DNA from 4 places in the Pseudoxanthobacter soli DSM 19599 genome. Region 1 is predicted to be linked to each of the others. Evidence: riboswitches for the same ligand, from Rfam matches in the RefSeq annotation. Region 1 holds a riboswitch; each other region holds the start of a gene.

Region 1 (2,192 bases):
AGCGTGTGCCGCCGACATGCAGGAAATACCGGTCATAAAGGGTCTGCAGGCCGAGATAATCGAACTTGAGATCGCGCTCGGGCTTCAGCGCCGCGGCGAGACGGGCGAGATCGAACCGGCCGAGCTCTGGGTCGATCTGTTCCGCAACGATGCCGCGCCGGAGATAGGCGTGAAAATAATCCGCGTAGCGGACGGACATCTCCGCCTGGGTCGCTTGGTCCGGTCGGCCGCTCAGGAACGTGAGCGCTTCGCGCCGCAGGCGGTCGTTTAGGAGCCGGGCACTCGCCGCGGCGTAGTTCGGCTCCGTCTCGATCAGCGTGCGGGCGGCAAGAATCGGGGCGAGCGCGAGTTCATCCTCGCCGATGCCGTCATAGAGGTTGCGGCGGGTTTCGGCGAGAATCGTCACGACGTCGACGCCTTCGAGCCCGTCCGCAGCCTCGCGGACCAGTTCGCCGAGCCGCCCCTCGTCGAGTGGTGAAAGCGTCCCGTCCGCGTTTCTCGTTCGAAGTGCAGGCGCGGCCGTGGCCGAGGCGGCGCGGACAGCTGAGCGCTCCCGCGCGCGTTCCTCGCGGTAGAGCACATAGGCACGGGCGACCTTGTGGTGTCCGCAGCGCATCAGCCCGAGTTCCACCTGATCCTGGATGTCTTCGATATGGAAGGTGCGCCCGGTGCCGGAGCGACGGGTCAGGCTGGCAACGATTTGCGCCGTCAGGTCTTCCACGATGTCGTGGACCCGTCGCGAGGCGGCAGCGGTGTTGCCTTCGACCGCGAGGAAGGCCTTGGTGAGGGCGACGGTGATCTTGGAGGCATCGAACGGCGTCACGGCGCCGTTGCGACGAATGACCTGAAAGGCCGGTTCCGCGCCGTGCGGCCCGGAACTGGCCGGCGTTCTATTCCCGGCCCCGACTTCCGGCCGGATGGTTTCGACGATGAGCGACATCGGCTTCAAACCCCATTCTATGGGGGCAAAGGCCGAGCGGATGCACAAAGACGCGCTGCCGCGGGCGCGTGCCGCGGCGATCGCAATCCAAGCGATCCACCGGGACACCCCGCCCGAGGACGTTGCAACTTCAGGTCACGGCAGGTCTCCTGGCTCGCGGGTCGTCGCTTCCGTCCGGCCTTCCCGAAGCGCACGGGCTTCAGTGACGCAAAATGGACGGTTGGCTCACCGCTTACAGTTGCGGGGGCAGCTCCGGCATCGTCCGCTCTGCGGACCCACCGGATTCCCTCTTAGCCTTCGGACCATGTCCGAAGGACCGTGACGCCTAGATATAGCGTCTAAAACGAAATCAAAATCAACATCTGGAACGCGATATCCACCGGACCCTCTCTCACCGCTGGTTTCCAGGGCGTCGCCATGGATGAAGAGCGTGAGGCAGGGCCGGGCGCCTGTCCTTATCGCAGGCGCCCGGGCCCGCGCGTTATGTCACCCAGTGCTTCCGCTTGCCGATGGCGATGTGGACGGATTTAACCTCCGTGTATTCCTCGACACCCATCCGGCCGCCTTCCCGGCCGATCCCCGATTGCTTGAAGCCGCCAACGGGTTGCCCGGGGCCGCCGGCGATCGTGGTGTTCACCCAGGTCCGTCCGGCCTGGACGCCGCGCATGGCGCGCAGCGCTTTGTCGATGTCCTTCGTCCAGATGCTGGCACCGAGGCCGTAGGGCGAGTCATTTGCGATCTCCAGCGCCTCCCCGGCTGTCGAGAAGGTGATCATGCAAAGCACCGGCCCGAAGATTTCCTCCCGCGCTACCCGCATGTCGTTGCGCACGCCGGTGAGGAGCGTCGGCGCGATGAAGCGCCCGCCCGAGACCGCCACCGTGTTGCCACCGCAGGCGACCGTCGCACCCTCCTCCTCGCCGAGCTTCACGTAGCCGAGGATCTTCTCGCACTGCTGGTCGGAGACGATGGCGCCGAGTTGCGTCTCCGGGTCCAGGCAGTCGCCGATCCTGATCCGCGAGAGCTTGTCGAGCACGAGGGCCTGGAATCTCTCCGCCACCGTCTCCTCGACGATCAGCCGGCTGCCGCTGACGCAGCATTGGCCGGCGTTGAAGCAGAGCCCGAACGCGACGCCGTCGGCCGCGTCGTCGAGATCGGCATCGGCGAACACGATCTGCGGATTCTTGCCGCCGAGTTCGAGGCTCGCCTTCTTGAAATTGCTCGCGCTCGCCTTAAGCACCGCTTCGCCGGTGCG
Region 2 (2,192 bases), on a different contig from region 1:
CGGCCGTCCAGGCCTCCCAGCCGGCGCCGAGGGCGGTCAGCTCGCCGTCCGAATATGACATCACCACCACGTCGCCCGGCGTCTGGCCGAGATCGACGGCAGCCGTCATCTCGTCGAGGCCGCGGGCGGTGGTGGCGATGAGGTGCATGATGCCAGGGGCTCTTTGCCGGGGGTCTCTTTGCCGGTCTCTCGGCGTCAGCCGGCGAGGGCGCGCGCGACGGCGTCGCGGTCGAGCCCCTTCAGGCCGATGACGACGAGGCGGCCGTCGCGTGCCTCGCCCGCCTTCCACGGCCGGTCGAAATGGTGGCCGACGCGGGTGCCGACGCCCTGGACCACGAGGCGCATCGGCTTGCCGGCAACCGAGGCGAACCCCTTGACGCGAAGCGCGGGACCGGCCGCCGCCGCGGCCGCCACGCGCCGGGCGAGGTCGGCCGGATCGGACACCTCGCCGATCGGCAGGGCGAAGCTGTCGAACTCGTCGTGGTCGTGGTCTTCCTCGTCGTCGTGATGGGTGCGGCGGTTCTCGATCTCGTCTTCCACCCCGACGCCGAGGCCGAGCAGCGCGGCGGCCTCGATGCGGCCTTCGGCGACCGGCACCACGGCGACCGGACGATCGACGCCACTCTCGGCGAGCGCACCGTCGATGGCGGCGCGGGCGCGGGCCAGGCCGTTCTCGTCGAGAAGATCGGTCTTGGAAAGAATGATCAGGTCGGCGCAGGCGAGCTGATCCTCGAACACCTCTTCCACCGGATCGTCGTGGTCGAGCGAGGCATCTTCGGCACGCTGGCGGGCCAGCGCCTCCTCGTCGGCCGCCACCTTGCCGTCGGCCAGCGCCGCGCCGTCGACCACCGCGACGACGCCGTCGACCGTGACCCGGCCGCGGATTTCCGGCCACTGGAACGCCTGCACCAGCGGCTTCGGCAGGGCGAGGCCGGAGGTCTCGATCAGGATATGCTCCACCTCGGGGCGGCGCGAGAGGATGGTCTCGATCGCCGGGGCGAACTCGTCGGCCACCGTGCAGCACAGGCAGCCGTTGGCGAGTTCCACCACGTTCTCTTCCGGGCAAGTCTCGTCGCCGCAGCCCTTGAGAAGTTCGCCGTCGATGCCGACGTCGCCGAACTCGTTGACGATCACCGCCAGCCTGCGGCCGTGGGCGGTCTCAAGCACGTGGCGGATCAGCGTGGTCTTGCCGGAGCCCAGGAAGCCCGTGACGATGGTGCAGGGAATGCGCGCGAGGGTTTGCATGGACATCCTTCGGATCGCACCGGGCCAGCCGCCGATGAGGCGATCTTGTCGCGAGGTGCGTCAAGGACCGACGCCGGTTGCGAGGCCGGCAACCACCGAGCCCGAACGTCCAGCCGTCGTCTGCATCCCGAGGCACCCCGCCCGGCACGCATCCCGATCGTTCGGCCGGCGGCAGGTCTCCTGGCTCGCGGCGTTCCGGCGATCCGGCGCATGACGCCGTCCGCCGCCCCCCGCCGCCTTCCCGGCCGCTCCACCTCTAAAGAGATGGCACTAACGCCAGTGGCATCTTGGCGAGGGCTCGCCGCCTACAGTTGCGGGGGCAGCTGCGGCATCGGACAGCACCGCTGTCCAGACCGCATTCCCTTTTCACCCGGAGGCTCTCGCCCACCGGGACCGTCGGCAAGGCCACTAAGGCGCCACCGGCCGGCCTTGTCAACGCACGCGCGCGCCCGGCAGCCTTGCGCCGGGCTGCGGCGCCTCGCCCGCGGCCCGGCAGCAGGGTATATTTGACACATATTTGTGGCTATCATCGCCGCCACGCCAATATCGAAGGAGCCCTAGGTGTTCCAATTCAAGCCCGGCAAACGGCAATCGGTTGAAGACTTCTCGGCGGTCCGCAAGGAAGTCGAGGCGAACTACAAGAACGTGGTTCTGGTCTTGCAGGGAGGCGGCGCACTGGGGTCGTATCAACCGGGCGTCGCGGAAGTCCTGTCCGAAGTCGGTCTCGACATCACCTGGGTCGCGGGCATTTCCATCGGCGCGATCAATTCCGCGATCATCGCCGGCAACCCGCCCGAGCGGCGCATAGACCAGTTGCGCGCATTCTGGGACCTGGTCACGAGCCGGGTGCAGTGGCCCTTCATCCCCTCGGGCGACGCCGCGCGCAGCATGTTCAATCAGCTGTCGTCGTTCTCGGCGCTCGCCTTCGGCCAGCCCGGCTTCTTCGA
Region 3 (2,192 bases), on a different contig from region 1:
CGCCGCCCACGGTGTCCGCTTCAGGAGGACCAGGCCGAGCCCCGCTGCGGTGGCGACGACGGTTCCGATCCACCACGCCTGCCGCGGCCCGAGTTCGGACGCCGGCATTCCCGGCAGTTCAGGCGGCAGGCCGAGGCCGGGGGCGACCATGAACACCACGAAGCCGGCGAGGCCCCACAACAGGCCCTCCCGCCACGTCACGGCCTTGCCGCGCAGCGCGAACGCCGCGCCGAGCAGAAGGGAAAAGCCGATGGCGGTCAGGATGTTGGCGGCGGCTGTGAAGGCATTGCGTTCAAGGCCGGGGCTTGGCTCCCAGGCTTCCGCGCCGTGGTCATGGCCACCCTGTCCCTGCCCTTCGTGGCCTTGGGCATCATGGCCCTCAGCACTATGGCTATCGGCCATCGCAACGGGCGCGGCGGCTTCGGCGGCCTGTTCATAGACCTCGCCGCGCAGGATCAACGGCACGACGCCGAAGTGCTGGATGGCGGTCACGATCAGGCCCACCACAAGCCCGGCCGCGACCGCCGTGAAGACGATCGAACGGAAAATCGACATCTGCGCCTTGCCTCAGTGGCAGGGGAAGGCGTTGGCGTGGCGGGTGTCGTGCGCGGCGTTGTGGAAGGCCTCGACGTGGGAAAAGCCCACGGTGCCGAGGATCAGGATGCCGAGCAGCACGGCAAGGCCGGCCTGGACGGCGATGCTCAGCGAGGTCGTCGCCGGTGCCGCGGCACCGGAGGAAGTCTGATGGAAGGCCATTGGCTCTCTCCTCATGGCAAATGCAGAGACAGCCGGTTGAGGAGAGAGAGGCCACATCGTGCACCGGAAGCCGCTAAAACCAGCCTTCGGTGCCACCCGCGACGCACTCCGGACACCCCGCCCGGTCGGTGGTTTCTGACGTCCGGCAGGTCTCCTGGCTCACGGGTCATCGCCCGCCATCAGGCCTTCCCGGCACGAATGCCAGTGGCCGTTTCGCGATGGCGGGCTCGCCGTTCACAGTTGCGGGGGCAGCCGCCGCTGGGGCTCCGGCAGGCGCGAGGCCTGCCTCTTCCCTTCGGCGTTCCCTTTTGATCCTTGCGGAACCGGTCGTCGCCGTCACGTTACCGCATCGGACCGAAAAGTGGGACCCGTTTTCGGGAAATCCGATGCGCAGCCAGAACCGGGAGCATTGGACCGAGAAGTGGGAGCCAGCTTTCGGAAAAAGGCGACGCCGCAAGCCTCGGCCCGCCCGCTCTACTGATGAGCGACGCAGCGCGCCTGGGTCGATTTCGACAGGGTGCCGGTCGTGAAGTCGAACGTGGCGCGGATCTCGATGGCCGGCGTCAGGTCGTTCTTCTTGATCTCGGCGAGGTCCTTGCAGTTCTGCTTGGTCGGCTTCTGCTCGGTGCTCATCCAGAACGAGGCGCTCTTGCTGTCGGCGTCGAAGTCCTCCTCCGAATAGCCCGCCGTGAACACGCGCGCCTTGCGGCTGAGGTCGTAGATCAACAGCGTCCTGTCCGGGCCGGTCCCGTCGTCGATCAGCAGGTACTTGCCTTCGAGCCGCAGCAGATAATAGGCGTCGTCGTCCTCGCCGTCCTTGGAGCCGATCACGAAGTCCGACTTGCCGATCTTCGCGTTGCAGGCCGCCTTGGCGCCGGCAGCGTTGTTTTTCACGATCAGCCGCTCGCCGACCGAGTCCTGCCGTTCCACCGCAGCGACGAGATAGAGGCTGTTGGAGGCGCAGTGAACGGCGGGGGCGGCCTGCGCGGGGGCCGAAATCGCGAACGGCGCCGCCAGGAAGGCCGACAGCACGGCGAGCTTCTGCACTTTCATCTGTAAGCCTATAATTTCGCTGGCAAATATATCGGACGGCGCAGTGTAGGCCGCCCCGTTCACGCTGGCAATCGCCGGCACGGGGCGCCCGCGCCCGGTCAGGGCCTGCGGCCCCACTTCGCCACGCAGGAGCTGGCGCCGCCGTCCCGGCGGTTCTCGCCGGCCAGGGCGGCCCGGATGTCGCGGCTGTCCAGATGGAAGTTGGCCTCGGGCGCCAGCGTGCGGCGCGCGATCTTGGCCGCCGCCGCCGTCTCGAACGCCGCCCGCTGCCCGGCGAACAGGGCGAGGCAGTCCTCCGGTGCGGCCGAGGGGCCGACGAGCACGCGGAAGGCAAGCCTGTGGACCATGCAGAGGCCTGCATGGCCGGCCGGGCGGAAGGCGAG
Region 4 (2,192 bases), on a different contig from region 1:
GCGATGTCGCGTGCCGTGTCGAGCGCCTCGAACCGCATCATGCCGGCATTGTTGATCACGACATTGAGGGCGGGGTGTTCGGCGACGATGCGCCGGGCGAAGTCCGCGATCGCCTCGCTGCTGTCGATGTCGAGCGTCATCGCGCTCATGTTCGGCCGGCCGGCGATGGCCGACTCGAGCGCCTCGGGGCGGCGGCCGGCGACGATCACCGAATTGCCGAGGTCGTGGAAGCGGTGGGCGAGGGCCTCGCCGATGCCGGAGCCGCCGCCGGTGATCAGGATGGTGTTGCCGCTGAGCTTCATGGCTCGCTCTCCTGTTGGGATCGGGGTCCCTTAATTGACGTCGCCGCGCTCCGCTGGAAAGAAGGCACCGGAAAGAATTATACTTACCTGAAAGAGAGTGATACGGGCTCTGGCCCGGTCGTCGACACGGGGAGGCGGGGCCGTCTCCCGCGATGAGGGAGCCGCTTCATGGCCGGCATGCCTTTCGACCAGCGCACCATCGACGCTGCCCGCAGGATCGCCGAGCGCGTGCCGCCGTCCGAGGTCGACCCACGGGTCGAGGCGCTGGTGACGGAGCTGATCGGCCGCGTCGCCGACAAGTGGACCATGCTGCTTCTGGAGGTTCTGGCCGAGCACGGCGAACTGCGCTTCACCGCGCTCGCGCGCCTCGTGCCCGGCATCAGTCAGAAGATGCTCACCCAGACGCTGCGCCAGATGGAGCGCGACGGGATGGTGACGCGCACCGTGCATCCGGTCGTGCCGCCGCGGGTGGAATACCGCCTGACCGACCTCGGCGCGAGCCTCGGGGCGGCGTTCTGCGGCGTGTGGATCTGGGCGGAGGAAAATCTCGCCCGGGTGGAAGCCGCCCGCCGCGCCTTCGATGCGGGCTGATGCCGGCTCTTTCCCGGCCGTTTCGGCGTGAACGGAGGCCTGTCGGGCCGGGCTGCGTCGCCACGGCCGTTGACTCCGTGCACCGGATGCCCGAACCCTGCCCGGGCGCATGGTGTTCCCCGGCGGTCAGGCGCCGCCGGAGAATGAAACGGGAATGGGGAAGGAACCTGCGTTCCGGGCCCCAACCGCCCCCGCGACTGTGAGCGGCGAGTGTCTTTCCATCGTGCCACTGGGAGCCGAACGGGCATCCGGGAAGGCGGAAAGGCGTGACGACCCGCGAGTCAGGAGACCGGCCATTGCGCATGTGTCCAGCACGCCGTCGGGTGAGACGGCAAAGGAGAGACCCATGCATATCGAACCCGGCCTCGTGGCCGACGGCAAAATCTGGCTGAGCTACGTGACGGCGGCCGCCGCCGGCGGCTACGCGCTCAATCTCGCCTGGCAGGGGGTGCGCGAGCGCGGCCCGCTGTCCGTGATCGGCCGCAGCGCGGTCGCGACCGCGCTCGTCTTCGCCTTCTTCGAGGTGCTGCCGCACTATCCGGTTGGCGTTTCCGAGGTGCACCTCATCCTCGGCTCGACGTTGTTCCTGATCCTCGGCGCCGCACCCACCGCCATCGGCCTCGCGCTCGGCCTCCTGATCCAGGGCCTGTTCTTCGCGCCGTTCGATCTGCCGCAATACGGCATGAACGTCACCACGCTGCTGGTGCCGCTGTTCGCGCTGTCCGCGCTCGGCCGGCGCATCATCGCTGCCGACACGCCCTATGTTGAGCTGAAATACCGTCAGGCGCTGGCGCTTTCGACGTCCTATCAGGCCGGCATCGTCGCCTGGGTGGCGTTCTGGGCCTTCTACGGCCAGGGCTTCACCGCCGAAAACGCCGCCTCGATCTTCTCGTTCGGCGGCGCCTACATGCTCGTCATCATCGTCGAGCCGCTGGTCGATCTCGGCGTGCTCGCGGCCGCCAAGTCGCTGCACAGCCTGAAGTCGCTGCATCGCCTGAAGGGCAATGCGCTGTTCGAGCGCCGGCTGTTCGAGCCGGCCTGAGGCCGGCGGCCGTTCCGTTCGGGTCGTTGCGATCCGAACGGAACGTGCCAGCCGACGAAGACAGACGCCCGAGAGGCGGCGGCTCAGGCCGCCGCCTTTTTCGTCAGCGCGGCGCAAGCGGTCTCGATGCGGCGGCAGGCCGCCCGCAGGGTTTCCGTGTCCACGGCATAGGCGATGCGGATATAGCCCGGCGTGCCGAATGCCGATCCGTGGACCACGCCGACATGGGCGGCTTCGAGCAGGTAGGTCGCGAACCC

What was found. Region 1 has a riboswitch for cobalamin ahead of BUF17_RS11935 (ribonucleoside-diphosphate reductase subunit alpha). Riboswitches for the same ligand answer to the same signal wherever they lie in the genome.
Region 2: another riboswitch for cobalamin. It lies ahead of cobW (cobalamin biosynthesis protein CobW); the one in region 1 lies ahead of BUF17_RS11935 (ribonucleoside-diphosphate reductase subunit alpha).
Region 3: another riboswitch for cobalamin. It lies ahead of BUF17_RS01040 (CbtB domain-containing protein); the one in region 1 lies ahead of BUF17_RS11935 (ribonucleoside-diphosphate reductase subunit alpha).
Region 4: another riboswitch for cobalamin. It lies ahead of BUF17_RS17270 (energy-coupling factor ABC transporter permease); the one in region 1 lies ahead of BUF17_RS11935 (ribonucleoside-diphosphate reductase subunit alpha).

The regions. Positions count from the first base shown of each region.
Region 1 covers NZ_FRXO01000004.1:386,030-388,221, forward strand. Annotated here, with positions in the region: gene BUF17_RS11935 (ribonucleoside-diphosphate reductase subunit alpha) at 1-940, opposite strand, end outside; cobalamin riboswitch at 1,063-1,276, opposite strand; gene BUF17_RS11940 (aldehyde dehydrogenase family protein) at 1,422-2,192, opposite strand, start outside.
Region 2 covers NZ_FRXO01000002.1:333,592-335,783, forward strand. Annotated here, with positions in the region: gene cobN (cobaltochelatase subunit CobN) at 1-148, opposite strand, end outside; gene cobW (cobalamin biosynthesis protein CobW) at 196-1,245, opposite strand; cobalamin riboswitch at 1,399-1,658, opposite strand; gene BUF17_RS05965 (DUF3734 domain-containing protein) at 1,807-2,192, shown strand, end outside.
Region 3 covers NZ_FRXO01000001.1:248,302-250,493, reverse strand. Annotated here, with positions in the region: gene BUF17_RS01045 (CbtA family protein) at 1-555, opposite strand, end outside; gene BUF17_RS01040 (CbtB domain-containing protein) at 568-756, opposite strand; cobalamin riboswitch at 884-1,099, opposite strand; gene BUF17_RS01035 (hypothetical protein) at 1,231-1,809, opposite strand; gene BUF17_RS01030 (hypothetical protein) at 1,908-2,192, opposite strand, start outside.
Region 4 covers NZ_FRXO01000008.1:31,998-34,189, reverse strand. Annotated here, with positions in the region: gene BUF17_RS17280 (SDR family oxidoreductase) at 1-302, opposite strand, end outside; gene BUF17_RS17275 (winged helix-turn-helix transcriptional regulator) at 480-893, shown strand; cobalamin riboswitch at 987-1,206, shown strand; gene BUF17_RS17270 (energy-coupling factor ABC transporter permease) at 1,240-1,935, shown strand; gene BUF17_RS17265 (pyridoxal phosphate-dependent aminotransferase) at 2,019-2,192, opposite strand, start outside.